One region of the Streptomyces sp. NPDC041068 genome, then DNA from elsewhere that is predicted to be linked to it. Evidence: riboswitches for the same ligand, from Rfam matches in the RefSeq annotation. Region 1 holds a riboswitch; each other region holds the start of a gene.
The links. A riboswitch is a leader RNA that binds a small molecule or an ion and turns the genes downstream of it on or off. The one in region 1 is predicted to bind S-adenosylmethionine.
Positions count from the first base shown of each region.

Region 2: another riboswitch for S-adenosylmethionine. It lies ahead of AB0B50_RS06955 (hypothetical protein); the one in region 1 lies ahead of thrC (threonine synthase).
Region 3: another riboswitch for S-adenosylmethionine. It lies ahead of AB0B50_RS16980 (aminotransferase class V-fold PLP-dependent enzyme); the one in region 1 lies ahead of thrC (threonine synthase).

Region 1 is NZ_JBEZCG010000024.1:98,765-108,958, forward strand. It holds gene AB0B50_RS39505 (PP2C family protein-serine/threonine phosphatase) at 1-786, opposite strand, end outside; gene AB0B50_RS39510 (hypothetical protein) at 1,117-3,231, shown strand; gene groL (chaperonin GroEL) at 3,288-4,913, opposite strand; gene AB0B50_RS39520 (cold-shock protein) at 5,293-5,496, opposite strand; gene AB0B50_RS39525 (ubiquitin-like small modifier protein 1) at 5,916-6,191, opposite strand; gene thrC (threonine synthase) at 6,305-7,600, opposite strand; SAM riboswitch class I at 7,618-7,766, opposite strand; gene AB0B50_RS39535 (glucosyl-3-phosphoglycerate synthase) at 7,923-8,867, shown strand; gene AB0B50_RS39540 (hypothetical protein) at 8,933-10,194, shown strand, end outside.
Region 2 is NZ_JBEZCG010000002.1:696,428-706,621, forward strand. It holds gene AB0B50_RS06920 (Gfo/Idh/MocA family oxidoreductase) at 1-343, shown strand, start outside; gene AB0B50_RS06925 (Gfo/Idh/MocA family oxidoreductase) at 340-1,362, shown strand; gene AB0B50_RS06930 (response regulator transcription factor) at 1,393-2,073, opposite strand; gene AB0B50_RS06935 (histidine kinase) at 2,070-3,239, opposite strand; gene AB0B50_RS06940 (hypothetical protein) at 3,508-3,972, shown strand; gene AB0B50_RS06945 (alpha/beta fold hydrolase) at 3,972-5,483, shown strand; gene AB0B50_RS06950 (radical SAM protein) at 5,591-6,958, shown strand; SAM riboswitch class IV at 6,981-7,090, shown strand; gene AB0B50_RS06955 (hypothetical protein) at 7,135-7,500, shown strand; gene AB0B50_RS06960 (SDR family oxidoreductase) at 7,598-8,329, shown strand; gene AB0B50_RS06965 (GNAT family protein) at 8,384-8,938, shown strand; gene AB0B50_RS06970 (amino acid permease) at 8,992-10,194, opposite strand, start outside.
Region 3 is NZ_JBEZCG010000006.1:491,831-502,024, reverse strand. It holds gene AB0B50_RS16990 (SLC13 family permease) at 1-552, shown strand, start outside; gene AB0B50_RS16985 (glycerate kinase) at 604-1,809, shown strand; gene AB0B50_RS16980 (aminotransferase class V-fold PLP-dependent enzyme) at 1,761-3,131, opposite strand; SAM riboswitch class IV at 3,307-3,424, opposite strand; gene trpD (anthranilate phosphoribosyltransferase) at 3,518-4,582, opposite strand; gene AB0B50_RS16970 (cytochrome bc complex cytochrome b subunit) at 4,765-6,399, opposite strand; gene AB0B50_RS16965 (Rieske 2Fe-2S domain-containing protein) at 6,396-7,490, opposite strand; gene AB0B50_RS16960 (cytochrome c) at 7,487-8,296, opposite strand; gene AB0B50_RS16955 (heme-copper oxidase subunit III) at 8,373-8,993, opposite strand; gene AB0B50_RS16950 (hypothetical protein) at 9,189-9,590, shown strand; gene AB0B50_RS16945 (Ig-like domain-containing protein) at 9,674-10,194, opposite strand, start outside.

The sequences.
Region 1 (10,194 bases):
ACGCAGGCCCAACGGCAGTGCGGGCTCCGGAGGTTCGAGGAGTCCGGCCTTCTTGCCCACCCGAATGGGAGGCGGGTGGGCGCAGTTGACCAGGCGGACCTCGCCCGGCGCGAACTCGGCGAGGACGGCGGTGACGCAGTCCTCAGGGCCCAGGTCCGCGGCGAGCCGGGCGTCCAGGGACGCGGCCAGGTCGGCGAGGCGGGGCGTGAGATAGGCCAGGTCCCGGAAGGCCCGCACGGCCACCGCGGTGGTCCGCAGCGTCGCGAGGCCGTGCCCGCGGACGCCCCCGACGAACAGCCGTGGCCCGTACGGGGTGAGCGCGACGTCGTACAGGTCCCCGCAGACCGAGGCCCTCCGCACCGGGCTGTGGTGCCGGGTGCACACCTCGATCCCGCCGACCTCGACCGCCAACGGCCGCAGCAGCGCGCTCTGCGACGCCCGCGCCACCTCCGTGATCCTGGCCAGCGCCGCCTTCCGCTCGTCATGCCGGGCGGCATTGCGGACGGCAAGCACCCCGCCGACCGTCAGCACCACGAACTCCAGACCGAAACCCGGCGTGCCGACCAGCCGCCGCGCGACACCGGCCCCCAGCGCGAGCAGCAACGTCCAGCCGACCACCGCGGCGGTACGCCGCGCACTCGACCACACGCAGGCAAGGAGCGGCCCGATCAGCAGCACGGCGACCCCCGGCGACCGCCCGCCGAGGCACGTGCCGAGCTGCGCGAGGAGGAAGCTCACCCCCAGGGCGAGCACCAGCGGGCGTCTCTGCCCGCGCCATTTCCTCACGACTGCCTCCCGCCACCACCTGTCGACGGACAGGGCACGAACCCGTCCCGCTGCTTACGCTCCGTGACGACAGACGGACACTATGACCCACCGTGCCCCTGCCCAGGGGAGTGATCGGAGTAGGCGGTGGATGACCGGTCCTGGCGCTCAGACGCGACGAGTCGATCGTCCCGCCCCAAGGAAATGGACACCTCGTGGCATCCACGGACCCGGGTCCGTGCCGACGAGCAGACTCGGACGGTGGGGACAACGGTCGGAGTGGCCCCGACATCGGAGTGGCCCCGACAACGGCCGGAGCGGCCCCAGAGAGACCGGAGAGGGAACCCCACCATGCAGGAATCCGGGCAGGCCCGACGGGCGGGAAACCTGCCGACCGAGACAACGAGCTTCGTCGGGCGCGGGGCCGAACTGCGGGCCGTCGCGGCGGCGGTGGCCGATGCCCGCCTCGTGACGCTGACCGGCGTGGGCGGAGTGGGAAAGACGCGCCTCGCCCAGCGCGCCGGGGCCGAACTGCGGGGCGGCTTCCCCGACGGGGTGTGGCTGGTCGGCCTCTCCCAGCTGAGCGAGCCGGCCCTGATGGCACTCGTCCTGTACGAGGCCCTGCGCCTCGCCGACCAGACCAACCGGCCCGCGATCGAGGTGGTGGCCGACTGGCTGGCCGACAAGGAACTGCTGCTGATCCTGGACTGCTGCGAACATCTGGCCGCCGACTGCGCCGACTTCGTACGAACACTGCTGGCCGCCGCCCCGGGAGTACGCGTCCTTGCGACCAGCCGCCGCCCGCTGGGCCTCGCGGGCGAGGACGTCGTGCCCGTGCCCCCGCTGCCTGTCGACTGCCAGGGCACACGGCTGCCTGATGCGGTGCAGCTGTTCATGGACCGCGCCGACGAAGCCGCGCCCAGCGCGGTCCTCGCGGAGGAGGACGGCGAAGCGGTGGCGGAGATCTGCGCCCGCCTCGACGGCATCCCCCTCGCCATCGAGCTGGCCACCGCCCGGCTGCAGGAGATGGACCTGGGCCTGCTCCAACAGCGCCTGCACGCCCGCTTCGAGACGCTCACCGCCCCGCACACCTGGCACGACAAGGGCGAGCCCCGGCACCAGGCCCTGCGCACCACCATCGGCTGGAGCCACCAACTCTGCACCCCGGAAGAGCGGTTGGCCTGGGCCCGCCTCTCCGTCTTCGCCGGCGGCTTCGAGCAGGAGGCGGCCGAGCTGGTGTGCGCCGGAGGACCACTGGGCAGCGACCGGATCGGGGGGCTGCTGTCCACGCTGGTGGACAAGTCTCTCCTGCGATCGACGACGACCCCGCGCGGCCCGCGGTACTCGATGCTCGACACCGTCCGTGAGTACGGCGAGGAGTGGCTGCGCGAACTCGGCGAGGAACAGCGCCTTTCGGAGCGGCACCGGGACTACTACCGCTGGCTGGCCCGCCTGGGCTACCAGGAGTGGTCGGGGCCCCGGCAACTGGACTGGTACCGGCGCACCACGGCGGAGCACGGCAATCTGCGTACGGCGCTCGACGCGTGTCTCACCGATCCGGACCCGCGCCTCGCGCTGGAGATGGCGGGCAACCTGTGGTTCTTCTGGTGCTGCTGCGGCTTCCAGCGCGAGGGCCGCCACTACCTGGACCAGGCCCTCGCCAGGAAACCGGACACCGGGCCCGGCCCGGAGTGGTTCTGCGCGCTGTGGGCCGGCAACCTCCTGGCCTCCATGCAGGGCGACTTCGATGCCGCAGCGGCGTTCGAAGCCGTCAGCACGCCGATGGCGGAGCGGATCGGCGACCCGGCGACGATCGCCGCGGCGCGCTGCGGCACGGGGGCGCGACTGGCGCTCTCCGGCCAGGTGGAACAGGCGCTGGCTCCCTTCGCCGAGGCACTGGGCCCCCCGGACCGCGCCGCCTACGCCGTCAGGTTCCTCGCGATGGGCGGCGTCGCGTTCAGCCACTTCCACAAGGGCGAGTTCGCCCGAGCCGCCGTGGCCGCCGACGCCCTGCGCGAGCAGTGCGAGCAGCGCGGCGAGCTGTGGTCGCGTGGTTATGCCCTCTACTGCCTGTCCCTTGCCGCGCTGGGCAACAGGGATCCGGCAACGGCCGTCCGCCACGCCCGTAAGGCCCTGGCCATCAAGTGGCTGCTGCACGACGCCCTCGGGGCGGCGATGATCCTTGACGCGATGGCGCCGGCCGTGGCCGAGCACGACCCGGAGCAGGCCGCGCTGCTGCTCGGCGTCGCCGACACCCTCTGGCGCTTCACCGGCCGCGCGCAGTTCGGCGCTCCGGAACTCGTCGCGGCCCGGCGGGCCTGCGAGCGCCGGATCCACGACGCCATCGGTGGCGCGGCGTACGAAGCCGCCTACCGAAAGGGCCTGGAGAGCAGCTCCGACGACGGCATCACCTACGCCCTGGAAGAAGGGCCCCGCGCAACGCCCGAGGGCGGCACCCCTACCTGAAGCAGGGGTGCCGCCCTCGGTTCGCGTGAAGCGATGAACCGCCGATCCGCGAGGGATCAGAAGTCCATGTCACCGCCCGGCATGCCGCCCGGAGCGGCGCCGGCGGCGGCCTTCTCCGGCTTGTCGGCGATGACGGCCTCGGTGGTGAGGAACAGCGCGGCGATGGAGGCGGCGTTCTGCAGGGCAGAGCGCGTCACCTTCGCCGGGTCGAGGATGCCCTCGGCGATCATGTCGACGTACTCACCGGAGGCGGCGTTCAGGCCGTGGCCGACGGTCAGGTTGCGCACCTTCTCGACGACGACACCACCCTCCAGGCCGGCGTTGACGGCGATCTGCTTCAGCGGGGCCTCCAGGGCCAGCTTCACAGCGGCGGCACCGGTGGCCTCGTCGCCCTCGAGCTCCAGCTTCTCGAACACCTGGGAGGCCTGCAGCAGGGCCACGCCACCACCGGCGACGATGCCCTCCTCGACGGCCGCCTTCGCGTTGCGAACGGCGTCCTCGATGCGGTGCTTGCGCTCCTTGAGCTCGACCTCGGTCGCGGCACCGGCCTTGATGACCGCAACACCGCCGGCGAGCTTCGCCAGGCGCTCCTGCAGCTTCTCGCGGTCGTAGTCGCTGTCCGAGTTCTCGATCTCGGCGCGGATCTGGTTCACGCGGCCCTGGACCTGGTCGCTGTCACCGGCGCCGTCGACGATGGTCGTCTCGTCCTTGGTGATGACGACCTTGCGGGCGCGGCCGAGCAGGTCGAGACCGGCGTTCTCCAGCTTGAGGCCGACCTCCTCGGAGATGACGGTGCCACCGGTGAGGATGGCGATGTCGCCGAGCATGGCCTTGCGGCGGTCACCGAAGCCCGGGGCCTTGACGGCGACGGACTTGAAGGTGCCACGGATCTTGTTGACGACGAGCGTGGACAGCGCCTCGCCCTCGACGTCCTCCGCGATGATCAGCAGCGGCTTGCCCGACTGCATGACCTTCTCCAGCAGCGGAAGGAGGTCCTTCACGTTGGAGATCTTGGAGTTGACGATCAGGATGTACGGGTCGTCGAGCGACGCCTCCATACGCTCCATGTCGGTGGCGAAGTACGCCGAGATGTAGCCCTTGTCGAAGCGCATGCCCTCGGTGAGCTCCAGCTCCAGACCGAAGGTCTGGGACTCCTCGACGGTGATGACGCCTTCCTTGCCGACCTTGTCCATGGCCTCGGCGATGAGCTCGCCGATCTGGGTGTCGGCGGCGGAGATGGAGGCCGTCGAAGCGATCTGCTCCTTGGTCTCGACATCCTTCGCCTGCTCGAGCAGGGCGCCCGAGACGGCCTCGACGGCCTTCTCGATGCCGCGCTTCAGGGCCATCGGGTTGGCACCGGCGGCCACGTTGCGCAGACCCTCGCGCACCAGGGCCTGGGCCAGGACGGTCGCGGTCGTCGTGCCGTCACCGGCGACGTCGTCCGTCTTCTTCGCGACCTCCTTGACCAGCTCGGCGCCGATCTTCTCGTACGGGTCCTCGAGCTCGATCTCCTTGGCGATGGAGACACCATCGTTGGTGATCGTGGGGGCGCCCCACTTCTTCTCGAGGACGACGTTGCGACCCTTGGGGCCCAGGGTCACCTTGACGGCGTCGGCGAGCTGGTTCATGCCGCGCTCGAGGCCGCGCCGTGCCTCCTCGTCGAACGCGATGATCTTGGCCATGTGAAGTGGTCCTCCCGGACGGGGTGGAAACGCAAAAACGGATCGTGCTGGCGCCCGCGACGGACGGCCTGCATCCCTTGTGGTTCCTTGCCCCACCCGGTCTGCGGACCTCACCGACCCGATCCAAGTTCTGTCACTCTCACTCGTAGAGTGCTAAGCCCAATGATTAGCACTCGACCCCTGTGAGTGCAAGATGCGCCTGCGAAGCAGGCTCCTTGAGGGGTGGCGGTCGGGCGACGGGTGGGCGCAAGCGCCTCTTACGGATCTCGGACAGCCACAGGACTGCCCACGCGGGCGCCCCGGCACACACGAGGGGCCCGTACCCCTGATGGGATACGGGCCCCTCGCTGTGCTTGCGTCGGTGGCCGATCGCGCCGAGCTAGACGGCGAGCTTGACCATGTCCGCCTGCGGACCCTTCTGGCCCTGCGAGATCTCGAACTCGACTCGCTGACCTTCTTCCAGGGTGCGGTAGCCGTCCATCTGGATCGCGCTGTAGTGGACGAAAACATCCGCACCACCGTCGACCGCGATGAAGCCGTACCCCTTCTCCGCGTTGAACCACTTGACGGTGCCCTGAGCCATGCCTAACTCCCCTATTACTGGCCCTTGCACAGGACCGCACTTCGCGGACCCGGGTCAGACCTCACCCCCCATTGGTTGGGGGTGTGCGCCGGAACGCGTCGACCGCCGCTGAATGTATCTGTCCAACTGCCGTCTGCAACAGGTCAATCGGACGAGAATTCTGGGCACGACCGATCGGGAAAATGCGGAGATTCTGCCAGAATTCAGGGCAAGTCGGGCCCGGCAAATGCCACGTAAGGCTCAAATGGGCAGCACTGTTTGGCTACTTCTTGTCGACTCCAGGCCGACTTCATATATGCGCTCGGCACTAACGGCGAAGCACGCTTCCCAACTGTACCGCGCTCAACCATGCAGAATTGCCCCCTCCGTTTCTCTCGCGGAGGGGGCAATTCAGATAACGCAGGGTACTTGCGAAAAGATCAGCCGCCGGCGACGGCGGGAATGATCGAGACGCCCGCGCCGTCCGGCGTCGCGGTCTCCAGACCCTGCTCGAAGCGGACGTCGTCGTCGTTCACGTACACGTTCACGAAGCGGCGCAGCTTGCCCTGGTCGTCCAGGACGCGGGCCGCGATGCCGGTGTGGTTCTTCTCCAGATCGGCGATGACCTCACCGAGGGTGGCCCCCTCGGCGGCGACCTCGGCCTGACCGCCGGTGTAGGTGCGAAGGATGGTGGGGATGCGGACGTTGACGCTCATGGGGTTCACCTCAAAGTACGGGGCGGGAGTGTGCCCCTGAAAGGGGCGCGGGGAACTGCGCGACCAGCCACGACGGTCCCGCAGTCGGGAGAAGGGGTCAGGCCCTACGGCGACTAGCCGGCGAGCCCCGCGGAGCGGAACGCCTCAAGGCTCGGCTTGATCGTGGCGGTGGCCTGCGACGTCTCGGCAACGGCGTCGAGGGTCTTGAGACCGTCCCCCGTGTTCAGCACGACCGTGGTGCGGGACGGGTCGATGAGACCGGCCTCGACCAGCTTCTTCGTGACGCCCACCGTCACACCGCCGGCAGTCTCCGCGAAGATCCCCTCGGTCCGCGCAAGGAGCTTGATGGCATCGACGACCTGCTCGTCGTTCACGTCCTCCACCGCGCCGCCGGTGCGACGGGCGATGTCCAGGACGTACGGACCGTCGGCCGGGTTGCCGATCGCCAGCGACTTGGCGATGGTGTTCGGCTTCTGGGGGCGCACGACGTCGTGGCCCGCCTTGAACGCCGCGGACACCGGCGAGCAGCCCTCGGCCTGCGCACCGAAGATCTTGTACGGCTTGTCCTCGACGAGGCCGAGCGCGATGAGCTCCTTCAGCCCCTTGTCGATCTTCGTGAGCTGCGAGCCCGAGGCGATCGGGATGACCAGCTGGTCGGGGAGGACCCACCCCAGCTGCTCGCAGATCTCGTACGCGAGGGTCTTGGAGCCCTCGCCGTAGTACGGCCGGAGGTTCACGTTGACGAAGCCCCAGCCCTCGCCCAGCGGGTCGCCGATGAGCTCGGAGCAGAAGCGGTTCACGTCGTCGTAGTTGCCCTCGATGCCGACGAGCTCGCCGCCGTAGACCGCGGCCATGACGACCTTGCCCTGCTCCAGGTCGTGCGGGATGAACACGCAGGACCGGAAGCCCGCGCGGGCGGCGGCGGCGCCCACGGCACCGGCGAGGTTGCCGGTGGAGGAGCAGGACAGGGTGGTGAAGCCGAAGGCGCGCGCGGCCTCCAGGGCCTGCGCCACGACGCGGTCCTTGAAGGAGTGCGTGGGGTTGCCGGAGTCGTCCTTGACGAACAACTTGCCCTGCTCGACGCCGAGTTCACGGGCGAGGTTGTCGGCCTTGACGAGCTTGGTCCAGCCGGGGTTGAGGTTCGGCTTGTCGGCCACGTCGGCGGGGACGGGGAGCAGCGGGGCGTAGCGCCAGATGTTGGCGGGGCCCGCCTCGATCCGCTTGCGCAGGGCCTCCGGGTCGCCGAGGGGCAGGTCGTACGCGACTTCGAGGGGGCCGAAACACTCGGCACAGGCGAAGACCGGTCCGAGCGGGAACTTGGTGCCGCACTCCCGGCAGGAGAGGCCCGAGGCGGGACCGAGGTCTACGGGGGTGGTGGTGCTTTCGGTGGCGACAGTCTGCACAGCCATGGAGGCGAGGCCCTTTCTCCTCATCTTCCTCGCGACGCATCTCGCCGCGAGACGGATTTGGCACCTTCCCTAGCCGGGAGCCTCGCGGCGCAGAAACGCGACGAGACCGGCTGGAGGGTTGCCGGGGCTTCAACGGGCCGTATCCCTCTGCCCCTCTGGATGAGCGGTATTCGATTGTGGGTTTCAGTTGTTGACCTGGAACGCGGCGGCGACCCCAACATGCGATGGTCACCGGCGTTGTTCAAGACTGTAACCGAAGCCCTGGACCCTTGAGATAGTCGTCCGAACCGCGAGATGGATCACATACGGGAGGACCCTGACCGTGCTGGAAGAGGTCGAGCGCTGGCTGAGCAGGCGTTCCTGGTCCGTCACCGACCGTCCACTGGAGCGCCTCGTCGCCGCCAAGCGCGCGTCGGGCACCTCGGTGAGCGTCGTGCTGCCCGCGCTGGACGAGGAGGAGACGGTCGGCGAGATCGTGGCCGAGATCCGCCGTGAGCTGATGGAGAAGACCTCGCTGGTCGACGAGCTCGTGGTGATCGACTCCGGCTCGCGGGACCGCACGGCGGAGGTCGCGGCGGCCGCGGGCGCCAAGGTCGTCCACCGGGACGAGGTCCTGCCGCGCATCGCGCCCGTCCCCGGCAAGGGTGAAGTTCTGTGGCGCTCGCTGCTCGTCACGAGCGGTGACGTCGTGGCGTTCGTCGACGCGGACCTGAAGGAGTTCTCCGCGGACTTCGTCTCGGGGATCGTGGGCCCGCTGCTCACCGACCCGGACGTGGACTTCGTGAAGGCGATGTACGACCGGCCGCTCGGCGGGGCGGCAGGCCAGGGCGGCCGCGTGACCGAGCTGATGGCGCGCCCGCTCCTGAACATGCACTGGCCCCAACTGGCGGGCTTCGTCCAGCCGTTGGGCGGCGAGTACGCGGCCCGCAGGTCGCTCCTGGAGCGGCTGCCGTTCCCCGTGGGGTACGGCGTGGAGCTGGGCCTGCTCGTCGACGCGCTGCACACGGTCGGCCTGGACGCCCTCGCGCAGGTGGACGTGGGCGTGCGCAAGCACCGGCACCAGGACGGGCAGGCGCTCGGGCGGATGGCGGCGGCGATCTACCGGACGGCGCAGCTGCGCCTGGCGCGCGGACATCTCGTACGCCCCGAGCTCACCCAGTTCGAGCGGGGTGAGCGCGGGTTCGAGCCGAGAACGTATGCGATCGACACGGAGGAACGGCCCCCCATGACCGATATCTCCGAGTATGCACACCGTCGCGTGGCGTAACCGCCCATGATCATGCGCTTTGCCTACATTGCCCATTTATGTGGGTCAGACATGCAATGAGAGCCATGCGGCGGGCGGGCGGACTGACGCTCGCCACCGCCACTGTCGCGGCCGGGGTGCTCACCGCGACCGCGACGCCCGCCGCCGCGGAGGTCATCGAGCCCTTCGCCAAGCGCTACGACGAGTCGCTGTACGGCGACTTCAAGACCATCGGCAACACGGTCCTGGACTGCCCGACGGGCCCCGCCGACGTGGCCGCCGCCTGCAAGGAGACCCAGCAGGCCCAGGGCACCAAGAACAACAACAACTTCATCGAGCGCCGCATCGACGTGGCCGGGCTGACCGGCACCTTCGACTCCAGCACGGGACAGGTGACCATCCCGCCCGGCGCGAAGGTCGACTACGCGCGGCTGTTCTGGGGCGGCAACGCGGGCACACACCGCTTCGGCAGGACCGTCCGCGACATCTGCGACCTCAACCGCGACGGCAACGCCCCGGTCGACCCCGCTCCCGGCGACCCGCTCACCACCCGTCCGGTCATCCGGGTCGGCGGCGGCGCGCAGTCCACGGTGGACGTCGAGAACGCGGTCCGCACCCCGAACGCCACCCAGGGCCCGCACTACTACACCGCCGAGGCCGACGTGACCTCCTCCTTCGCGGGCGCCACCACCGGCAGCCCGGTCGAGGTCGCCGTCGGCAACGTCTGGGCGCCGACCGGTCAGGGCTGCGTCGGCGGCTGGTCGCTGACCGTCGTCTACAAGTACGACGGGCCCAACGAGCAGTACGCGCCCGACCGCCGCAACGTCTACATCTGGGGCGGCCACGTCATCCAGCGCTCGGTCAGGCGGGCGGCGGCCCCGGCCGGCTCCACCACCGTCCCGGTGGACGGCTTCTACCGCACCGACGGCGACATCCACGCCAGCACGACGGCGTACGAGGGCGACTGGAACACCAAGGGCGACCAGTTCCTGGTCAACGACCGGCCCGTCACCGAGTCGCACACCGGCAGGACCGACAACTTCTTCATCAGCGAGGACGACGGCGCGGTCACGCCCAAGTACCGCAACAACCTGAGCATCGACGCCAAGGCCTTCGATGTGCCGGACGGGGCGATCCCCGTGGGCGCCACCTCCGCGAAGCTGACGTTCACCAGCACCGGCGACGTCTACGTCCCCTCGCAGCTGGCGCTCTCCGTGCCGGTCCCCGACCTGGAGGTCACCAAGACCGCCTCGCCGGCCAAGGTGAAGCCGGGTGAGAAGCTGACGTACACCGTCTCGGCGAAGAACATCAGCAAACTGCCCTACCCCGGCGCCAAGTTCAGCGACGA
Region 2 (10,194 bases), on a different contig from region 1:
CAGCCAGGTGAACGGCCTCTGGGGCCTGCCCGACCAGCAGTTCCGTACGACGTTCCGGGTCGCGGGAGCGGGCGGCCTGCTGCACCACGACTCCACCGCCGTGCCCGGCTTCCGGATCACCGCGCAGGGCGTGCGCCCGGCCGACGAAGGCATTCCGTCCACCCCCATGTCCGAGAGCCCCTACCTGGCGGAGCTGCGCGAGTTCGCCGCTTCGTGGCAGGACGGCGGGCCCGAACCCCGGGTGACCGCGAGGGACGGGGTCGAGGCGGTGCGCATCGCCGAGGCCGCCGTGGAGTCCAGCCGCACCGGCCGTGTCGTCGAGATCGAGGAGGCAGCGCGATGAAGGTCGCCGTCCTGTCGTTCGCCCATGTCCACGCGGCGGGCTATCTGCGCCTGCTGGCCCGGATGCCCGGCGTCGAGGTCCTGGGCAGCGACCCCGACACCGACCTCGCGGCGCCCGGCGAGGTGCGCGGACGGGCGCTCGCCGACGCGTCGGGCGTCGCGTACGTGGACACGTACGAGGAAGCGTTCGCGGCCCGCCCCGACGCGGTGATCGTCTGCTCGGAGAACGTCCGTCACCGCCCCCTGGTCGAACTGGCCGCCGCGCACGGCGTGGACGTGCTGTGCGAGAAGCCGCTGGCCGCGTCCGTCGAGGACGGTGAGGCGATGGTCGCCGCCTGCCGCGCGGCCGGGGTACGGCTCGCGGTCGCCTTCCCGGTGCGCTTCAGTCCCGCGTACACGGCGGTGAAGGCGGCCGTCGCCGCGGGCGAAGCGGGACGGGTCCTCGCGGTCTCCGGCGCGAACAACGGCGCCATGCCGACCCGCGACCGCCGCTGGTTCGCGGAGCCCGAACTCTCCGGCGGCGGCGCCCTGATGGACCACACCGTGCACATCGCCGACCTGCTCGACGACCTCTTCGGCGAGGACGCGGCGCCCGTGGAGGTCTACGCGCAGACCAACAACCTCCTCTACGCCGACGAGGTCGCCGCCGAGACCAGCGGCCTGGTCAGCGTGACCTACGCCAACGGCGCGGTCGCCACCATCGACTGCAGCTGGTCCCACCCCCGCTCCCACCACTCCTGGGGCGGCCTGGAGATGACCGTCGTCGGCGAGCGGGCCACGCTGGAGATGGACGCCTTCGACCAGAAGGTGCACGGCTTCAGCGAACGGGCAGGACACGGCACCGAGCTGCCGTTCGGCGTCGACCTGGACGAACGGATGCTCCGCGCCTTCCTGTACGGCCCGGAGGCAGGCGGCATGGACGTCGCCGACGGCGAGGGCGGACTGCGCACCCTGCGGGTGGTGGCGGCCGGCTACGCCTCGGCGCACAGCGGGGTCCCGGTGCCGGTGGGCCAAGGCTGAGCCCCCGTACGCGGCCCCGTACGCGGCCGCTCAGCGCCGGACCTGGCCCGCCTCCCAGGCCCACGCGGCGACCTCCACGCGGTTGCGCACCTCCAACTTGGTCTGGATGTGCGCGAGATGGGTCTTGACGGTGCCGAGGGAGATGAACAGTTCCTCGGCGATCTCCTGATTGGTGCGCCCGCGCGCGACGAGCCGGACGACGTCCAGCTCGCGTTCCGAGAGGGTGCCGGGAGCGGGCACGGTGGCCGCCGCGCCGCACTGCGGGCCGTGCCGGTCCGCCATGCGTTCCAGGAGCCGCAGCGTCACGGCGGGGGAGACGAGCGCGTCGCCGCGGGCGGCGGCGCGCACCGCCTCCACGAGCAGCCCGGGACCCGCGTCCTTGAGCAGGAAGCCGACGGCGCCGCCGCGCAGCGCCTCGTCGAGGTAGTCGTCCTGGTCGAAGGTGGTGACGACCACGACGTGCAGGGGGTCGACGGCGCCGGGCCCGGCGAGCTTGCGGGTCACCTCCAGGCCGTTCAGCTTCGGCATGCGGACGTCGACCAGGCAGACGTCGGGCCGCAGACGCCGCGCGAGCTCCACGCACGCGGCGCCGTCCGCGGCCTCGCCGACCACCTCGATGTCCGGCTGCGCGGACAGGATGAGGCGGAACCCGGTCCGCACCATCTCCTGGTCGTCCGCGATCAGCACCCTCACCGGCGTCCCGCTGCTCATGACCCCGATTCTGGCAGGCGCAGCACGGGAAGCGTGGCGCGGACCCGCCAGCCCCCGTCCGGCAGCGGGCCCGCGTCGAGGCCGCCGCCGACCGCTGCGACCCGTTCGCGCAGCCCGATCAGACCGAGGCCGCCGTGGCCGCCGGGCGGTGTCCGGTCTCCCGAACGGCGCTGCCCCGCAGGTCCGTTGACCACCTCGACGACGAGCTCCCCGGCCTCGGTGGCGATCCGCACCCGGATGTCCGTGGCGCCGGGCGCGTGCCGGGTGACGTTGGTGAGCGCCTCCTGGACGACGCGGTGCACGGCCGTCTCGACCTCGGGCGCGAGCGCGGCGGCGCGGGCCCGCGCGGTCACCTCCAGGGTGGCCGCCCCGCCGTGGGCCGCGGCGACCAGCGAGGCCAGCTCGGCGAGCAGGTCGTCGGGCCTGGTCGTGGCGCCGGGCTCCGCGCGCAGCACATGGACCAGGCGCCGCATCGAGTCGAGGGTCTCGCCGCCGGCCTTCTCGATCCCGGCGAGCAGCGGGTCGAGCTGCTCGGGGGCGACCTCGCGGATGGCGCGGGCCGCCTGGGCCTGCACGACGATGCCGGTCACGTGGTGGGCGACGAAGTCGTGCAGGTCGCGGGCGATGCGGCGGCGCTCCTCCTCCTGCGTGGCGGTCACCGCGAGGGCCCGCCGGTTGTCCAGGGACCGCAGATAGCCGCCGAGCGCGAGGGCGCCGCCCGCCGCGACCGTGAGGATGAACGCGAAGGTCTCGGCGTCGGAGTGGATGCCGGTCCGGACGGGCAGGACCGCGACGGCCAGCGCGAGCAGCGGACACAGGACGTACGCGGCGGGCAGCCGCGCCGTGCGGGCGGTGACCGTGAGCAGGGCGAGCAGCGCGAAGGACTCCAGAAGCCCCCAGGTGCCGGTCGCGGAGGCGAGGTACAGGCCAAGCGTCAGCGCCGCGGACCCCGCGGTCGCGACGGCGGCCCGCACTTCGATCCCCGGACCGCGCCGCATCAGCAGCACGGCGACGGCCAGCGGCCCGGAGACGAGCGTCGCCCAGGGACCGTCGGGCCGGCTCGACACCAGGTCGCCGATCCACAGGAACGCGGCGGGCACGGCGAACAGGAGGGGCCTGCCGAGGCGCGTACGGGCGGGCCCCGGCGGCGGGCGGTGATCATCCACGTACCGAATGTACGCATCAGGTCGTACGGGACGGATCAGCCGAAAGCCTGATCGGGGCGTCGGCGATCGACCGATGGGCCGAGGCGCGGGGACACCCGGGTCGACGACCGTGGAAGCAGTCACTCCGATTCGGTCACCCGACTCAGTCAACTCAGTCGAACAGACCTAATCAATCCGATTCGGTCACCCGACTCAGTCGCACCGACCCCAGTCACACCGACTCAGTCGCACCGACCCAGTCACTCCCATTCCGAGGAAAGCGACCACGATGCACCGACCTCTCCGCCAGGCCTCGCTCCGCCCCCGAGCCGTCCGCGCCACGCTCTGCGCGCTCGGCGCCGCCGCCCTCGCCCTCTCCCTGACGGCCTGCGGCGGTTCGATGAACCCCTTCGACGACCACGAGGAGAAGGCGTCCTACCAGGACGGCGCCGCGGCGAAGAGCGCCCGCAAGTCCATGCCGCGCTGGCTGCCCGACGACGCGTCCGGCATCAAGTACGTCATGTCGACGACCGGCGACGACCGGATCATCACGTTCAAGACGCCGGACGGGAAGTTCCCCGCCCAGTGCACCAAGGGCGACCCGCAGGGCAAGCCGCGCCTGAAGGCCGACTGGTTCCCCTCCGACCTCGCCGCGAAGGCCGACACGAACTGCGGCGCGTGGTCCGGCGCGACGGTGGACGGCGTGCTGTACGCCTGGCAGGACAACGACGTCGCGATGAAGGCGAAGGGCTGATGCGGTCGCGTACGAAGCCGATGCGGCCTCGTACGAAGGGGGCGCTGACCGCCGCGACCACGGGCGCCGCCCTGCTCGCGCTGGCCGCCTGCTCCTCCGGCACACCGGAGCGCCCCCAGAAGGCGGGCCCCGAGCGGCAGCGCATCACGTGGAAGGCCTGCCCGGCCGACGCCACCGAAGGGGCGCCCAAGGGCGCCGAGTGCGGCACCGTCCGCGTCCCCGTGGACTGGTCCTCGCCGGACGGCGAGAAGATCGACGTCGCGGTGGTCCGGCGGCAGGCGACCCGCCCCGACCGGCGCATCGGCACGCTGATGTTCCTGCCGGGCGGCCCCGGCAACTCCGGCGTCCAGAACGTCGCGCAGACCAAGGAGTGGGGCGGTGCCGAGCGCCGCTTCGACGTCGTGAGCTTCGACCCGCGCGGCGTCGGTCTCAGCGGTCCGGTCCAGTGCCCGGCCGGACCGATGGCCGCCGTGCTGAAGGACAGGCGGCCCGCCGCGACGCCCGGCGACTTCGTGCGGATGAAGAAGCGTGTGACCGAGCTCGCCGCGGACTGCGCGAAGACCTCCGGAGCCGTCGCCCGGCACACCGACGCGGGCAGCGTCAGCCGCGACATGGACGTCATTCGCGCCGCGCTCGGCGAGGACACGATCTCCCTGTACGGCCACTCGTACGGCACGGTCTACGGCCAGCGGTACGCCGCCGAGCACGGCGACCGGGTGCGGGCCGCCGTGCTCGACGGCGTCATGGACCCCGGGATCGGCCGCCGATCCTTCGGCGTGACCGGGGCGAAGGCGCTGGAAGGCGCCTTCGACGAGTTCGCCAAGTGGTGCGGGCGGACCCGCGACTGCGCGCTGGGAGAGCGGGACCCCTGGCAGGTGTACGAGCGCCTGGCGGCGCGGGCCGCCGAGGGGAAGCTGCGGGGCGGCGGCAAGGACGTCCCGCTCACCGAGCTCGACGGCACGGTCGACGCGATGCTGCTCACGCCGTCCTGGCCCGCCGTCGCCGAGTACCTGGACAGCCTGGACAGCGGCAAGGCGTGGGAGACCGACGAGGGCGACGCACCGCGGGAGAAGCTGCTGCCCGGCGCCGACCTCTCCGTCTGCGCCGACCTGAACCTCCGCGCACCGAACGCCGGCGCCTATCTGGCCGACCAGCGTGCCGCCCGCGAGGCCGCGCCCCGCTTCGGTCACTCCCCGAACACCGTCTCGTACGCCAATCTCTGCCAGGGCGTCCCGGCACCGAGCGCCAAGGCGACCGAGCGGACCGAGGTCGAGACGCCGCTGCTCCTCATCGGCGCCCGTCACGACAACGCCACGCCGATCGACTGGGCGCGTTCGGCCAAGAAACGGCTCGGCGACGCGGCGACGCTCGTCGAGGTCGCGGGATGGGGCCATGCCGTGAAGATCTTCAACGGCGGCGCGGAGGCGGAGACGGTCGTGCGGTATCTCACGGACCTCGACGTACCGAAGTCGGGCACCGTCATCGAAGGAGGCACGCCACCTGGAGCCTAGCCCTACGGAGGATGTGCCCTGCGACCGGAGTCGGATCCGCGGCGGATCGGGCGGGTATTAGCGTGGACGGGACAGATCGACCGACAGGATTCCGAGGTGCCCGGCCCATGCCAAGCCGCAGCGAGAGCCGTACCGAACTCATCGAGTCACTCATGGAGCGGTTCCCGCACGTGCCGCGGGAAGCCGTGATCAAGGAGGATCTGCTGCGCGGCGGCATCGCCTTCGACGAGTCGGCGCTCAGCGATACCTCCAACGAGGCTTCCGGCGACGTCAAGCCGAAGTCGTACTTCATCTTCTCCTTCGACCACGGCACGCTCCCCGAGCTGGGCGCCGCGGCCCTGCGCCGCCCGCCCGAGGAGATCGTCCTCACCGGCGGCCCCTACGAGCTGCGCCGCACCGTCGTCTCGGTCCGCGTGAACCCGTCGTCTCCGTACCGGGTCGCGGCCGACGACAACGGCGTGCTCGGCCTCTACCTGGACGGCGTGCGCATCTCCGACGTGGGCCTGCCGCCGATGCCGGACTACTACCGGCACACGCTGGAGAACGGCAAGTCCGTGATGGAGGTGGCCCCCACCATCCAGTGGGGCTACCTCATCTATCTCACGGTCTTCCGGGTCTGCCAGTACTTCGGCGCCAAGGAGGAGTGCCAGTACTGCGACATCAACCACAACTGGCGCCAGCACAAGGCCGCCGGGCGTCCCTACACCGGTGTGAAGCCGGTGGAGGAGGTCCTGGAGGCCCTCGCGATCATCGACAAGTACGACACCAACAAGTCCTCCACCGCCTACACGCTGACCGGCGGCGCCGTCACCTCGAAGGTCGGCGGCAAGGACGAGGCGGACTTCTACGGCCAGTACGCCAAGGCCATCGAGGAGCGCTTCCCCGGCCGCTGGATCGGCAAGGTCGTCGCCCAGGCCCTGCCCAAGGCCGACGTGCAGCGCTTCCACGACTACGGCGTGCGGATCTACCACCCCAACTACGAGGTGTGGGACCCGTATCTCTTCGAGCGCTACTGCCCCGGCAAGGAGCGCTACGTCGGCCGTGACGAGTGGCACCGCCGCATCCTGGACTCCGCCGAGGTGTTCGGTCCGCGCAACGTGATCCCCAACTTCGTGGCGGGCGTGGAGATGGCGGAGCCGTTCGGCTTCAAGACGGTCGACGAGGCCATCGACTCCACCGTCGAGGGGCTGCAGTACTTCATGTCGCGCGGCATCACGCCCCGCTTCACCACCTGGTGCCCGGAGCCCACGACACCGCTGGGCAAGGCCAATCCGCAGGGCGCCCCGCTGGAGTACCACGTACGGCTCCTGGAGGCCTACCGCGCCACGATGGAGGCCAACGGCCTGTCCTCGCCGCCCGGTTACGGCCCGGCCGGACCCGGCAACGCGGTCTTCTCGGTCAGCTCCTTCATGGACAGCCTGCCCGCGGAGGAGGCCGCTCCGGAGGATGCGATTACTCCGGCGACGCCTCAGTAGGGCCCGTGTTACGGTCGGGGCGGGTCACGAGTTCCAGTGTCAAGCCCCGGCTCGCTGGACGGCACCCCGCTCCGTCGCGGGTGCCCCGGGTGACGACCCGCCCCGCGCGACGTGCGCGGGGAACGGCGGATCACCGGGTCGGCGACACCCGGGGTCCACGACTCCGGAGGCGCTCCATGACGCACCCGCACGCCATCTGCGACCACGACACCTGCGACACGTGCACGCCCGGCCACCAGGTCCACTGGATCCAGGCGCAGGGCAGCGCGAAGGACCCCGGCACGCTCATCGACGTGCTGCTGTCCTCGCACGACGTACGGGACGACGGCCGCATCGCCCTCCATGTGCTCGGCCCGACCCGGGGCGTGCCCGCCACCCTGTGGACGCACGACCCGGAGCGGCTGCGCGCCCTGCTGCGGGAGCACAAGGGCCTCGCCCAGTGGCAGCCCCGCTGGAACCTGCTGCGGCTGCGGCGCGACACCGTCGGCACCACGCTGGTCTGCGTGGCACCCGAGGCGGACCCCGCGGCCCCTGGCCGCTGACGAAGATCACCGCTTCGTAGGATGACGCCGTGCCGGACGCGGGCGATCCCCGCGTCCGGGCGGCGCGACAGTCAGCCACCCACAGCCGGAGGTCCCCGTGCAGCACCACCCCGTCACCGTCGTCACCGGCGGCAGCCGCGGTATCGGCGCCGCTGTCAGCGCCCGCCTCGCCGAGGACGGCCACGACGTCGTCATCGGCTACCGCTCGGACGAGGCGGCCGCGGAGAAGGCCGCCGAAGCGGTGCGCGCGGCCGGCCGCCGCTGCGTCACCGTCCAGGTCGACACCGCCGACGAGGCCGACGTCGACCGTCTCTTCGACATCGCCGCGGCCGAGCTCGGCCAGGTCACGGGCCTGGTCAACAACGCAGGGGTGAGCGGCCCCGTCGGCCCGCTCGCCGACGCCGACGCCGAGGGCATGCGCCGGGCCCTCGAAGTGAACGTCCTCGGATATCTGCTCTGCGCCCGGCGCGCGGTGCGGGACCTCAAGGCGGGCGGCGGCGCGATCGTGAACGTCTCGTCCGCCGCCGCCACGCTCGGCTCCCCGGGCGAGTACGTCCACTACGCCGCCGCCAAGGGCGCCGTCGACACGATGACGATCGGCCTCTCCAAGGAGGTCGCGGGCGACGGCATCCGCGTCAACGCCGTTGCCCCCGGCGTGATCTGGAGCGATTTCCACGCCGACCCCGAGCGTCCCGCGAAGCTCGCGTCCGGCATCCCGATGGGGCGCTCGGGGCAGCCCTCGGAGGTCGCGGCGGCGGTCTCGTGGCTGCTCTCGGGCGACGCCTCGTACACGACGGGCACGGTGCTGAGGGTCGCGGGCGGACGCTGACGCTCCCAGAGGTGAACCCTCCGCTCCGGGGGTGACCCCTCGTACGCTTGGCGCATGATCAGTGGAGCGGTCACCCTCGCGACAGACGTCCTCATCCGGCCCGTCACGCTCGACGACGCCCGGGCGCTCGCGCGTGCCTACCGGCGCAACCGCGCGCACCTGGACCCCTGGGACCCGGACCGGCCCGAGGCCTTCTTCAGCGAGGAGGGCCAAGTCGAGCGGGTCCGGGCGCAGTTGGCGGACGGCCGGGCGGGGCGGTCGGCGCACTGGGTGCTCGACAGCGGGGGCGAGATCGTCGGTCACGCCGCGCTGTCGAACATCGTGCTCGGCCCGGCCCGCAGTGCGAACCTCGGCTACTGGATCGACGCGGAGCACCAGGGCCGCGGCCTCGCGTCCGGCGCCGCGCGGCACGTGTGCGAGGCCGCCGACGCCCAACTCGGTCTGCACCGCGTCGAGGCGGGCACGCTGCTCCACAACACCGCGTCGCAGCGCGTGCTGGCGAAGTGCGGTTTCGAGGAGTACGGGGTCGCGCCGGGCTACCTGTACATCAACGGCGCCTGGCGCGACCACCGGCTCTTCCAGAAGATCCTCAACGACCGTTCGGTGTAGGCGGGTTCAGCCGAAGAAGATCCTGTGCGAGCGGGTCTCCTGTGCGAGCGGGTTCAGACGATGTTCTCCGCGACCTCCGCCTGCTCGCGGTCCGAGCCGTAGGCCTGCGGCGTGCTGTAGGAGCGGCGCGCCACGAACCACCAGACGGTGGCCAGGACGAGGACCACGGCGAGCGCGATCGAGGCGTAGTTCATCGTCTCGGCCGTCACCGGCGAGACCTGCGGCAGACAGAAGAGCACCGTCACGAACGCCACCCAGAGCACCGCGATCCAGCCGATGGGCTTGCTCCAGCGGCCCAGGTTCCACGGCCCCGGCCGGAAGCTGTCGCCCGCCCGGAGCCGCAGGAAGATCGGGATGGCGTACGCGGGCGTGATGCCGATGACGTTGATCGCGGTCACGGCCGTGTACGCGGTCGTCGAGTACAGGGACGGCAGGGCGATCACCGCGGCCAGACCCACCGACAGCCACACCGCGGGCACCGGTACCTGGGTGCGGGAGCTGACCTTGCGCCACAGGGCGGAGCCGGGCAGGGCGTTGTCGCGGCTGAACGCGAACACCATGCGGCTCGCGGCGGCCGTCTCGGCGTTGCCGCAGAACAGCTGCGCCACGATCACGATGAGCAGCAGCGCGGTCGCCCCGGACTCGCCGATGGCGTCGATCATGATCTGCGCGGGCGGCACCCCGGTGTCCGTGGCGAGCGTGCCCGCATAGTCCTGGATGGCGAAGGTCAGCCCGGTCAGCAGCACGAAGCCGGCGATCCACGACGCCCAGATGGCGCGCACGATGCCGCGCGCCGCGGTCACCGACGCGTTGGAGGTCTCCTCCGACAGGTGTGCCGATGCGTCGTACCCGGAGAACGTGTACTGCGCGAGGAGCAGGCCGATCGCGGTGACGTAGAGCGGGTTGTCCCAGCCCGTGCCGTCGAAGTACTCGAGGAAGACGTCCGACGGGGACTGGTGGTGGTCGGGGACGATCGCGAGGACGCCGACGATCACGGTGACGCCGGCCAGGTGCCACCACACGCTGATCGAGTTGAGCAGGCTGACCAGGCGGACGTTGAAGAGATTCAGGACGGCGTGCAGCAGCAGGATGCAGAGGAAGATCAGGAAGGTCTTCTCCGGGGTCGGCTCGAAGCCGAACCTGAGGTTCAGGAACGCGCCGGTGAACAGGGCCGCGCCGTAGTCGATGCCGGCGATGGCACCGAGCAGGCCGAGCAGGTTGAGCCAGCCCGTGTACCAGCCCCAGCGGCGCCCGCC
Region 3 (10,194 bases), on a different contig from region 1:
GTCCCGCCCGCCGTCGTCGCGTTGATCGGCGCGGTCGTCGCCGCCTCCCCCGCCCTTGGCACCGTGCGTCTCAAGGATGCCCTCAAGACCGTCCCCTGGTCGCTGCTCCTGTTCATGGCCGCGACGATGGCGATGGGCGTCGCGCTCGCCGACTCGGGGGCGGCGAAGTGGCTGGTGTCCGGGCTGCCCCTGGACCTGTCGCCCTGGGTGTTCCTCACCGTCGTCGTCGCGGTCAGCACCGCCGCGCACCTCGTCCTGCAGTCCCGCTCGGCCCGCTCCTCGGTGCTCGTCCCGCTGGTCGTCGCTGCGGCCGTCGGGGCGGGCGTCAACCCGGTCGCCGCCGCCCTCGCCTCCACGGCCGCCGCCGGCTTCTGCCACACGCTGCCCGCCTCCGCGAAGCCGGTCACCCTCTTCGCCGAGATCCCCGGCACCCCCACCTACACCCCGCGCGACCTGCTGCGCCTCTCCGCGGTCCTGGCACCGCTGAGCGCCGCGCTCGTCCTGCTCTTCGCCGTGACGCTGTGGCCGCTGCTCGGCGTCCCCGTCCGCTGAACCGGAAGACCGCTGAACCGGAAGACCGCTGAACCACCCGAGGAGACCCTCATGCTGACCCGCTTCGCCATCGCCCCCAGCGGCTTCAAGGAGTCCCTGTCCGCGAGCTCCGCGGCCGACGCCATCGCCGCGGGCGTACGCCGCGTCGTCCCGCACGCCGAGACCGATCTGATCCCGCTGGTCGACGGCGGCGAGGGCACGGCCCGCGCGCTGGCGGCCGCGGACGGCGGACGCCTCGTCGCCCTCCCCGCGACAGGACCCGTCGGCCAGCGCATCGGCACGCACTTCGCCCTGCTCCGCGACGGCACGGCGGTCGTGGAGATGGCGGCCGTGGCCGGGCTCTCCCTGGTCCCCCGCGATCTGCGCGACCCGGGCACCACCACGACGTACGGAGTCGGCGAGCTGATCCGCGCCGCGCTCGACACCGGGGCGCGGCGCGTCCTGGTCGGCTGCGGCGACTCGGGCACCTCCGACGGCGGCGCGGGCGCCCTGCAGGCCCTCGGCGCCCGCCTCCTGGACGCCGACGGCTGGGAACTCCAGCGCGGCGGAAGGGAGTTGAAACGTCTGAGCCGCATCGACACCAGCGACCTCGACCCCCGCCTCGCGGACACCGAGATCCGTGTCGCCTGCAACCCCTTCAACGTCCTGTGCGGCGAGCGCGGCGTCGCCCGCGTCTTCGGCCCCCAGAAGGGCGCGACCCCCACGCAGGTCGAGGAGCTGTCGGGGGCCCTGGAGCGCTGGGCGGCCGTCCTCACCCGCGACCTGCACGTGCGGACCGACCTCTTCAAGGGCCCCGGCACCGGCGCGTCCGGCGGCCTCGGCGCCGGACTCGCCGCGCTCGGCGCCGCCCTGCTCCCCCGCTTCGACGTGCTGCTCGGCCAGCTCGACCTCGACGCCCGCCTGGCCCGCGCCGACCTCGTCATCACCGCGGAGGGCGCCCTGGACCACCAGACGCCGCGCGGCAAGGTCCCCGCCGAAGTGGCCCGCCGCGCCAAGCGGTTCGACCGCCCGGTCCTGGTGCTCGCGGGCACCATCGGCCACGGCGCCCACCAGGTGCGGGCGGCGGGCGTCGACGCCTACAGTGCGATCCTGCCCGCCCCCGTCTCGCTGACAGAGGCGCTCGGCCGGGGCGGCGAGTTCCTCACCGACGCGACCGAACGGGCCCTGCGGATGATCCAGCTCGGCTCACGGCTGCCGTCGCCGCGCACTCACGCGGCGGTGGTGTCGGGCACGCAACGCCCGTCCTCGGTGCGGTAGTTCCAGCGCGCGCCGTCCGCGACAAGCTCCTTGACGGCGCGCACGAAACGCTCGACGTGCTCGTCGGGGGTGCCCGCGCCGAAGCTCACGCGGATCGCGTTCAGGGACTTCTCGCCCGGCTCGGCCTCGGGGGCGCCGCACTCGCCGGGCTCGTCGGGCTCGCTGCCCAGCAGGGTGCGCACCAGCGGGTGGGCGCAGAACAGGCCGTCGCGCACGCCGATCCCGTACTCGGCGGAGAGCGCGGCGGCGAAGTGCGAGCTGTTCCAGCCCTCCACCACGAAGGAGATGACGCCCACGCGCGGCGCGTCGTCCCCGAAGAGCGAGAGGACCCGCACCTGCGGCACCTCGGCGAGGCCCTCGCGCACCTTGCCGATCAGGTACTGCTCCCGGGCCACGAGCTCGTCGAAGCCCGCGTCGGTGAGCGCCTTGCAGGCGGAGGCGATGGAGTAGACGCCGATGACGTTCGGGGAGCCGGCCTCGTGCCGCGCGGCGCTCTCGTGCCACTCCACGTCCACGCCGCCGTCGGCGCGCCGCGCCACCTTCCGCGACGCCCCGCCGCCCGCGAGGTAGGGCTCGGCGTCGCGCAGCCAGTCGGAGCGGCCCGCGAGCACGCCCGAGCCGAAGGGCGCGTACAGCTTGTGCCCGGAGAAGGCGACCCAGTCGACGTCCAACTCGGCGATGGAGACGGGGTGGTGGGGCGCGAGCTGGGCGGCGTCGAGCACGATGCGGGCACCGTGCGCGTGAGCGGCGGCCGCCAGTTCGCGCACCGGCCAGAGCTCTCCGGTGACGTTGGAGGCGCCGGTGACGCAGACCAGGGCGGGCCCGTAGGGGTCCCGGTCGGCGAGCGCACGCTCCAGCGTCCGCACCGCCTCTTCGGGGGTGCGCGGCGCGTTCAGGTAGGTCACCCGCGCGTCCCGCCACGGCAGCAGCGAGGCGTGGTGCTCGGTCTCGTAGACGAAGACCTGGCAGTCGGCGGGCAGCACGGCGGCGAGCAGGTTCAGCGAGTCGGTGGTGGACCGGGTGAAGACGACCTGGTCGCCCTCGCGGCAGCCGAGGAACTCGGCGACGGCCTTACGGGAGTTCTCGAAGAGGTCGGTCGACAGCTGCGACAGATAACCGGCCCCGCGGTGCACGCTGCCGTAGTACGGCGCGTACGCGGCCACGTCGTCCCAGACCCGCTGCAGCGCCGGCGCGCTCGCCGCGTAGTCGAGCGCGGCGTAGGTGACTTCGCCACCGGTGACCAGCGGAACGGTGACGTCCCTGCCGAGGACCGGCAGCGGGGCACAGACGGAGGCGTCGACGGCAACGGCGGAAACAGACATGGCGAACTCCCGTGAGAGGCAGGTGAATTCACCGCGCCGGAGCTGCTTCGAGAGCTGCTTCGACGGCGCGGGAGAAAGGTGAAAAGGGTGTGCGGAGGCGGGGCGTGGAAGCCCTGTCACATTCGCTTGCTCACGAGACTGCTCCCTTGAGGACCAGGACCCCAGGGTTGCGAGGGGTCCGCGCTTGCCATACGCCTTGCTGCGTACGGCCTGGTCTTCACCCGGGGCACCCCGCCACGGACGGAGGGTTGCCGGACAGCGGGCCGGGGCCGTAGTCGCTGTCACTCATGACCTGTGCAGCATCCTGCCACACGATCTTCGACGCGCAAGGCGCAGTCCGAAATCTGGACTGCGCCGTGCGTCACACTCGTCGCCCTTCGGCGGAGTCAGCGGTTGCTTGCCGCCACCCACCGCTCCAGGGCCTTCTTCGCCGCGCCGGAGTCGATCGACTCCGCGGCCCGGTCCATGCCGGCCCGGATCTGCTCCACGACGCTCCCCTCCCCCTGCGCGAGGGCCGCGAGCGCCGCCGCCGAGTTCAGCAGCACGGCATCCCGCACCGGCCCGGTCTCGCCGTCGAGGAGTCGCAGCGCCACCTCGGCGTTGTACGAGGCGTCGGCGCCCCGCAGCGCCTCGACGGGCACCAGGTCGATGCCCACGTCGCGGGGGTCGAAGGCCTCCTCGCGCACGACGCCGTCGCGCACCGCCCAGATCCGCGAGGTCGACGTCGTGGTCAGCTCGTCGAGCCCGTCGTCACCGCGGAAGACGAGGGAGGAGTTGCCGCGCTCGGCGAAGACACCGGCGACGACGGGCGCCATCCGCGCGTCGGCGACACCGACCGCCTGCGACCGCACCTGGGCCGGATTGGTCAGCGGGCCCAGCAGGTTGAAGACGGTCCTGATGCCCAACTGGCCGCGCGCGGCGCCCGCGTGCCGCAGCGCCGGGTGGAACTTCACCGCGAAGCAGAAGGTGATCCCGGCCTCCTCCGCGACCTCGACGACCCGCGCCGGGGTGAGCTGGAGGTTCACGCCGAGCTTCTCCAGGACGTCGGAGGCCCCGCTGGCCGAGGACGCGGCGCGGTTGCCGTGCTTGACGACCTTGGCGCCCGCGCCGGCGACGACGATCGCGGACATCGTGGAGATGTTGACGGTCTTGGCGCCGTCGCCGCCGGTGCCGACGATGTCGACGGTCTGGCCCGGCACCTCGATCACATTGGCGTGCTCGTACATCGCGCGCACCAGACCGGAGATCTCCTCAACGGTCTCGCCCTTGGCCCGCAGCGCCACGACGAAGCCCGCGATCTGCGCGTCGGTCGCCTCGCCGCGCATGATGCGGTCCATCGCCCAGGCGGTGTCGTCGGCGCTCTGGTCGCGCCCGTCGAGCAGGCCGTTCAGTACGTCGGGCCAGGACCGGCCCGCCGCGGTGTCGCCTCCTGCGGGGGTCACAGCGCTCATGGCCGCTCCTGGTGTTCGTCGATTTTTCGTCGATGTGGGTCGGTGTAGGAAGGAAACACCCCTACACACGGGGATGGCACCACCCTATCCAGCCCTGGGGACGGCAAAGAGCCCCGTCCATGCAATGGACGGGGCTCTCGCCGTGGCGACCTTGTGGTCAGAGCTCGATGAGCTTCAAGTGATCAGTGGTGGCCGTGGCCGCTGGTGATCTCCTTGTACTCCTCGACCGTGGGCTTGGGGATCTGGTTGTCCTCCCCGTAGTAGCCCTTGGAGAGCTTGGCCCGGAGCTTCTGCGAACCGGACACCTTGCGCTCGACACCGTTCTCGTCGACCGTCGGGCCGATCTCGAGCGGCTTGTACTGCTCGTGCGCGGTGAGGGTGTGCAGCTGCTCCTGGCTGAGCGGCTCGTGGACCTCGATGAACTCGCCGTGCGGCAGGCGCTTGATGATGCCGGACTCGCGTCCGTGCAGCACCTTGTCCTTGTCGCGCCGCTGCAGACCCAGGCAGATCCGCTTGGTGACGATGAAGGCGATGACCGGTCCGGCGAAGAAGAAGATCCGGACGAACCAGGTGATCGCGTTGATCGACAGGTGGAAGTGCGTGGCCCAGAGGTCGTTTCCACCACCGACGAGCATGATCATGTACGCCGTGATCCACGCGACACCGAAGGCCGTACGGGTCGGGGCGTTGCGCGGGCGGTCCAGGATGTGGTGCTCGCGCTTGTCCCCGGTGACCCAGGACTCGATGAACGGGTAGACCGCGATCGCCGCGAGGACCACCGGGAAGATGATCAGCGGGATGAACACGCCCAGGACCAGCGTGTGGCCCCAGAGGTTGATCTCCCAGCCCGGCATGACACGGATCAGACCCTCGGCGAAGCCCATGTACCAGTCGGGCTGGGCGCCGGTGGACACCTGGTCCGGACGGTAGGGGCCAAGAGCCCAGATCGGGTTGATCGAGGCGATCGCCGCGATGGCCGCGATGACACCGAAGACCAGGAAGAAGAAGCCTCCGGCCTTGGCCATGTAGACCGGAAGGAGCGGCATGCCGACGACGTTCTTGTTGGTCTTCCCGGGGCCCGCGAACTGCGTGTGCTTGTGGTAGAAGACCAGGATCAGGTGCGCCACCATCAGGCCGAGCATGATGCCCGGCAGCAGCAGGATGTGCACCGAGTAGAACCGCGCCACGAAGTCGCCGCCCGGGAACTCCCCGCCGAACAGGAACATCGACAGGTACGTGCCGATGACCGGGACGGACAGGATCGCGCCCTGCATGAAGCGGACACCGGTGCCGGAGAGCAGGTCGTCCGGGAGCGAGTAACCGGTGAAGCCGGTGAACATGCCGAGGACGAACAGCAGGAAGCCGAACAGCCAGTTGACCTCGCGCGGCTTGCGGAACGCACCCGTGAAGAAGACGCGCATCATGTGCACGAACATCGCCGCGAGGAAGATCAGCGCCGCCCAGTGGTGGATCTGCCGGATCAGCAGACCACCGCGCACATCGAAGGAGATGTGCATGGTCGAGTTGAACGCCTCGGACATCAGCTGTCCCTGCAGCGGGACGTAGCTGCCGTGGTACTCCACCTCGTTCATCGACGGGTGGAAGAACAGCGTCAGATACACACCCGTGAGGATGATGATGATGAAGCTGTACATGCAGATCTCGCCGAGCATGAAGGACCAGTGGTCCGGAAAGATCTTGCGCATGTTGGCCTTGGCCAGGGAGTAGATCCCAAGGCGGCCGTCGGCCCAGTCGGCCACCCGCTCACCGGCGGGTGCTTTCTGCCGCTTGTCGTTCGAAGAATTCGAGGTGCTCATCCGCGCTCCCAGAAGGCAGGACCGACGGGCTCTTCGAAGTCGCCGAGCGCCTCGAGGTAGCCCTCCTCGTTCACACCGATGCGCAGCTGCGGCAGGGCGTGACCGGCCGGGCCGAAGATCACTCGGGCACCGTCGGAGAGGTCGAAGGTGGACTGGTGGCACGGGCAGAGGACGTGGTGCGTCTGCTGCTCGTACAGAGAGATCGGGCAGCCCACGTGGGTGCAGATCTTGGAGTACGCCACGACGCCCTCGTGCGACCACTCGAGCTCGCGCTTGTCCTTGATGTTCTCCGGCTGAATCCGGACGATCATCAGGGCGGCCTTGGCGATCTGGGTCTGGAAGTCGTGGTCGTGCTCCGACATGCCCTCGGGCATCGCGAACGTCAGCGAACCGACCTGCACGTCCGAGGGACGCAGCGGCTCGTGCGTGTTCATGTTCACGAGCATCTTGCCCTTGGCCCACTTGGTGTGCCGGAGCTTGTCCTCGGGCAGCGGCCCGAGGTCACGCAGCAGGACGACACCGGAGAGCGGGACCAGGGCGAGCGCGCCGAACATCGTGTTGCGGATCAGCTTGCGCCGACCGAACTGCGACTCCTCGGCACCCGCCTTGAAGTCGGCCATGACCTTGGCCTTGACCTCGGGCTCGGCCTCGATGGCGTGACGGTCGTCGGCGACCTCCACGTCGGACATCAGGGTGCGGGCCCAGTGGACCGCGCCCGCGCCGATGCAGAAGAGGGCCAGGCCCAGGGTCAGACCCAGGGCGAAGTTCAGGCCGCTGATGTGACCGATCGGCCAGATGAACACGCTCTTGTCCGCCGGGATGGCGACGAACGAGGCGATGAAGCCGACCGTCGCCAGCATCGAGAGCGTGAACAGGAAGGCGATCGCGCGCTCGGAGCGCTTGGCCGCCCGCTCGTCGATGTCCTGGATGCGGTGCTCGTGGGGCGGAAGGCCCGGGTCGGCGAACGGGTTCTCGTCCGCGACCTCCCCCCCTCTCACCTTCGTTCGAGCGGGGGCGCCCCCCTCCGAGCCGTGCTCGGCGTCCTGCTCGCTGGGCAGGTTCTTCTCTTCTGGAATCTCTTGGCTACTCATGACTTCTTGGCCTTTGCGGTCCGAGCGGCGACCCACACGGCGACCGCGATCAGCGAACCGAGACCGAAGATCCAGGCGAAGAGGCCTTCACTGACCGGCCCCAGACCACCCAGCTTGAGACCGCCAGGGCTCTCGGTCTTCTCACCGTTGACCGCGTCGAGGTACGCGATGATGTCCTTCTTCTCCTTCTCCGGCATCGTCGTGTCGGGGAAGGACGGCATGTTCTGCGGGCCGGTCTGCATGGCCTCGTAGATGTGCTTCGGGGAGACATCCTCCAACGAAGGCGCGAACTTGCCGTGCGTCAACGCGCCACCTTCACCGGTGAAGTTGTGGCACTGGGCGCAGTTGGTACGGAACAGCTCGCCACCCTTGGCGATGTCAGCTCCGTCCGGGCTGTACTGCTTCTCGGTCGGAACCGAAGGACCGGCACCCAGCGACGAGATGTACGCCGCCAGCTGGTCGATCTGGGTCTGGTTGTAGATGACCTTCTTCTTGGGCGCCTGGGCGCCCTGCTGCTGGAGCGGCATACGGCCGGTGCCGACCTGGAAGTCGACAGCGGCGGCGCCCACGCCCACCAGACTCGGACCGTCGGACGAGCCCTGACCGCCGGTTCCGTGGCAGCTGGAGCAGCCCACGGCGTAGAGCTTCTTGCCCTCGTCGATGGCGAGGGACTGGGCGGTGTCATCGGCCTGCGCCTTGTCCGCCGGCGCGAACGCGGCGTACAGCCCCCCGGTGGCCGCCAGCGCGAGGAGTAGGACGACGACCGCCGCCAGCGGATGGCGTCGTCGTGCGGAGAGCTTTTTCACGGATTACCCCGGTGTCAGGATCTTCTGCGTCGATGCTTCTGGAATGAGTCGGTATGTCGCCGTAGCGACCCGCCGATTACTTGATCATGTAGATCGTGGCGAAGAGGCCGATCCAGACCACATCGACGAAGTGCCAGTAGTAGGACACGACGATGGCTGCGGTCGCCTGCTCGTGGGTGAACCTCCGGGCCGCATAGGTGCGGCCGAGGACCAGCAGGAAGGCGATCAGGCCGCCTGTCACGTGCAGTCCGTGGAAGCCGGTGGTCAGGTAGAAGACCGAGCCGTAGGGGTCCGACGAGAGCGAGAGGCCCTCGTGCTTGACCAGCTCGGTGTACTCGTACACCTGACCGCCGATGAAGATCGCACCCATGACGAACGTGACGATGAACCACATCCTGAGCTTCTTCACGTCACCGCGCTCGGCGGCGAAGACGCCGAGCTGGCAGGTGAGTGAGGAGAGCACCAGGATCGTGGTGTTCGTCGCCGAGAACGGGAAGTTCAGGGCCGAAGCCATTTCCTTCCAGTGATCGGGACCCGTCACCGATCGCAGGGTGAAGTACATCGCGAAGAGGGCCGCGAAGAACATCAGCTCGGAACTCAGCCAGATGATGGTTCCGACGCTGGTGAGGTTCGGTCGATTGACCGGCGGGTGCGCGTGCCCGGTATCTACTGTCGTTGCTGTCGCCACGACCGACATTATGTCGGTCGCTTATCCCGCCCTCACCCCGGGGGGTGCCGTTCGGAGTGTCTACGGGGTGTGTCCTGCCCGGATGGCCCATCGGAGGCCTGTCCGAACCGGTGTTGACGGGGTGTCGGGAGGAGTAGCATCCGCGCATCGGTTCCCGATTCCATGACGGCACAGCACAGCTCCGCTCGATGTTCTGGAGGAACAATGCAGCCGACCGCCACGGTGCTGGTCTACAGCGACAACGCGAGCACCCGCGAGCAAGTCCGGCTGGCTACCGGCCGCAGGCCAGCGACCGACGTGCCCGTCGTCGAGTTCGTCGAGTGCGCGACGCTGCCCGCGGTCCTCAAGGAGCTGGACAGGGGCGGCATCGACGTCTGCGTCCTGGACGGCGAGGCGGTGCCCGCGGGCGGCATGGGCGTGTGCCGCCAGATCAAGGACGAGATCTTCCAGGCACCGCCGGTGCTGCTGCTCATCGGGCGCCCGCAGGACGCCTGGCTGGCCACCTGGAGCCGCGCGGAAGCGGCGGTGACCCTTCCGGTCGAGCCGGTGGAGTTCGCGGACGCACTGGCCGCCCTGCTGCGCTCCAGGCTCGCCGTGGAGGCCTGACGGCGTACGGATCACGCGAAGAGGGGCCCGCGCCACCGCGCGGGCCCCTCTCTCGTGCCTCTGTGTGCCTCTGTGACGGGCCGCTAGACCTGCGGTCGCAGTCTGGCCGCGTCGACCGCCGCGGGGCCCTCCTCGGTCCCGGAGAGCAACGCGCTGCCCTCCCTCCACTTCTTCCAGCTCATGTTCCAGTCGCCGAGGCCGTTGCCGAACGTCGGCATGTCCTCGCCGTAGCTGTTGACGGTCCGGGTGATGTCGCCCTGGCGTACGGTCTCGAAGAACCAGGCGGCGTTGCCCGTGCTCATGCCGACGCAGCCGTGGCTGACGTTGGCGTAGCCCTGCGAGCCCACCGACCAGGGCGCCGCGTGCACGTATTCACCCGTGTCGGTGAGCCGCGTCGCGTAGTAGACCGGCAGGTTGTACGAGTCCCTGCTGCCCGCGGGGATGCCGATGCTGGTGCCGCGCATCCGTACGAAGTACTCCTTGCCCAGCACCACCTTGACGCCGTTGCGGGTGGAGTAGCCGGGCTTTCCGGTGGTCACCGGGATGGAGTTGATCTCCTCGCCGTTGCGGTAGACCGTCATCCAGTGCGACGAGGCGTCCGTCA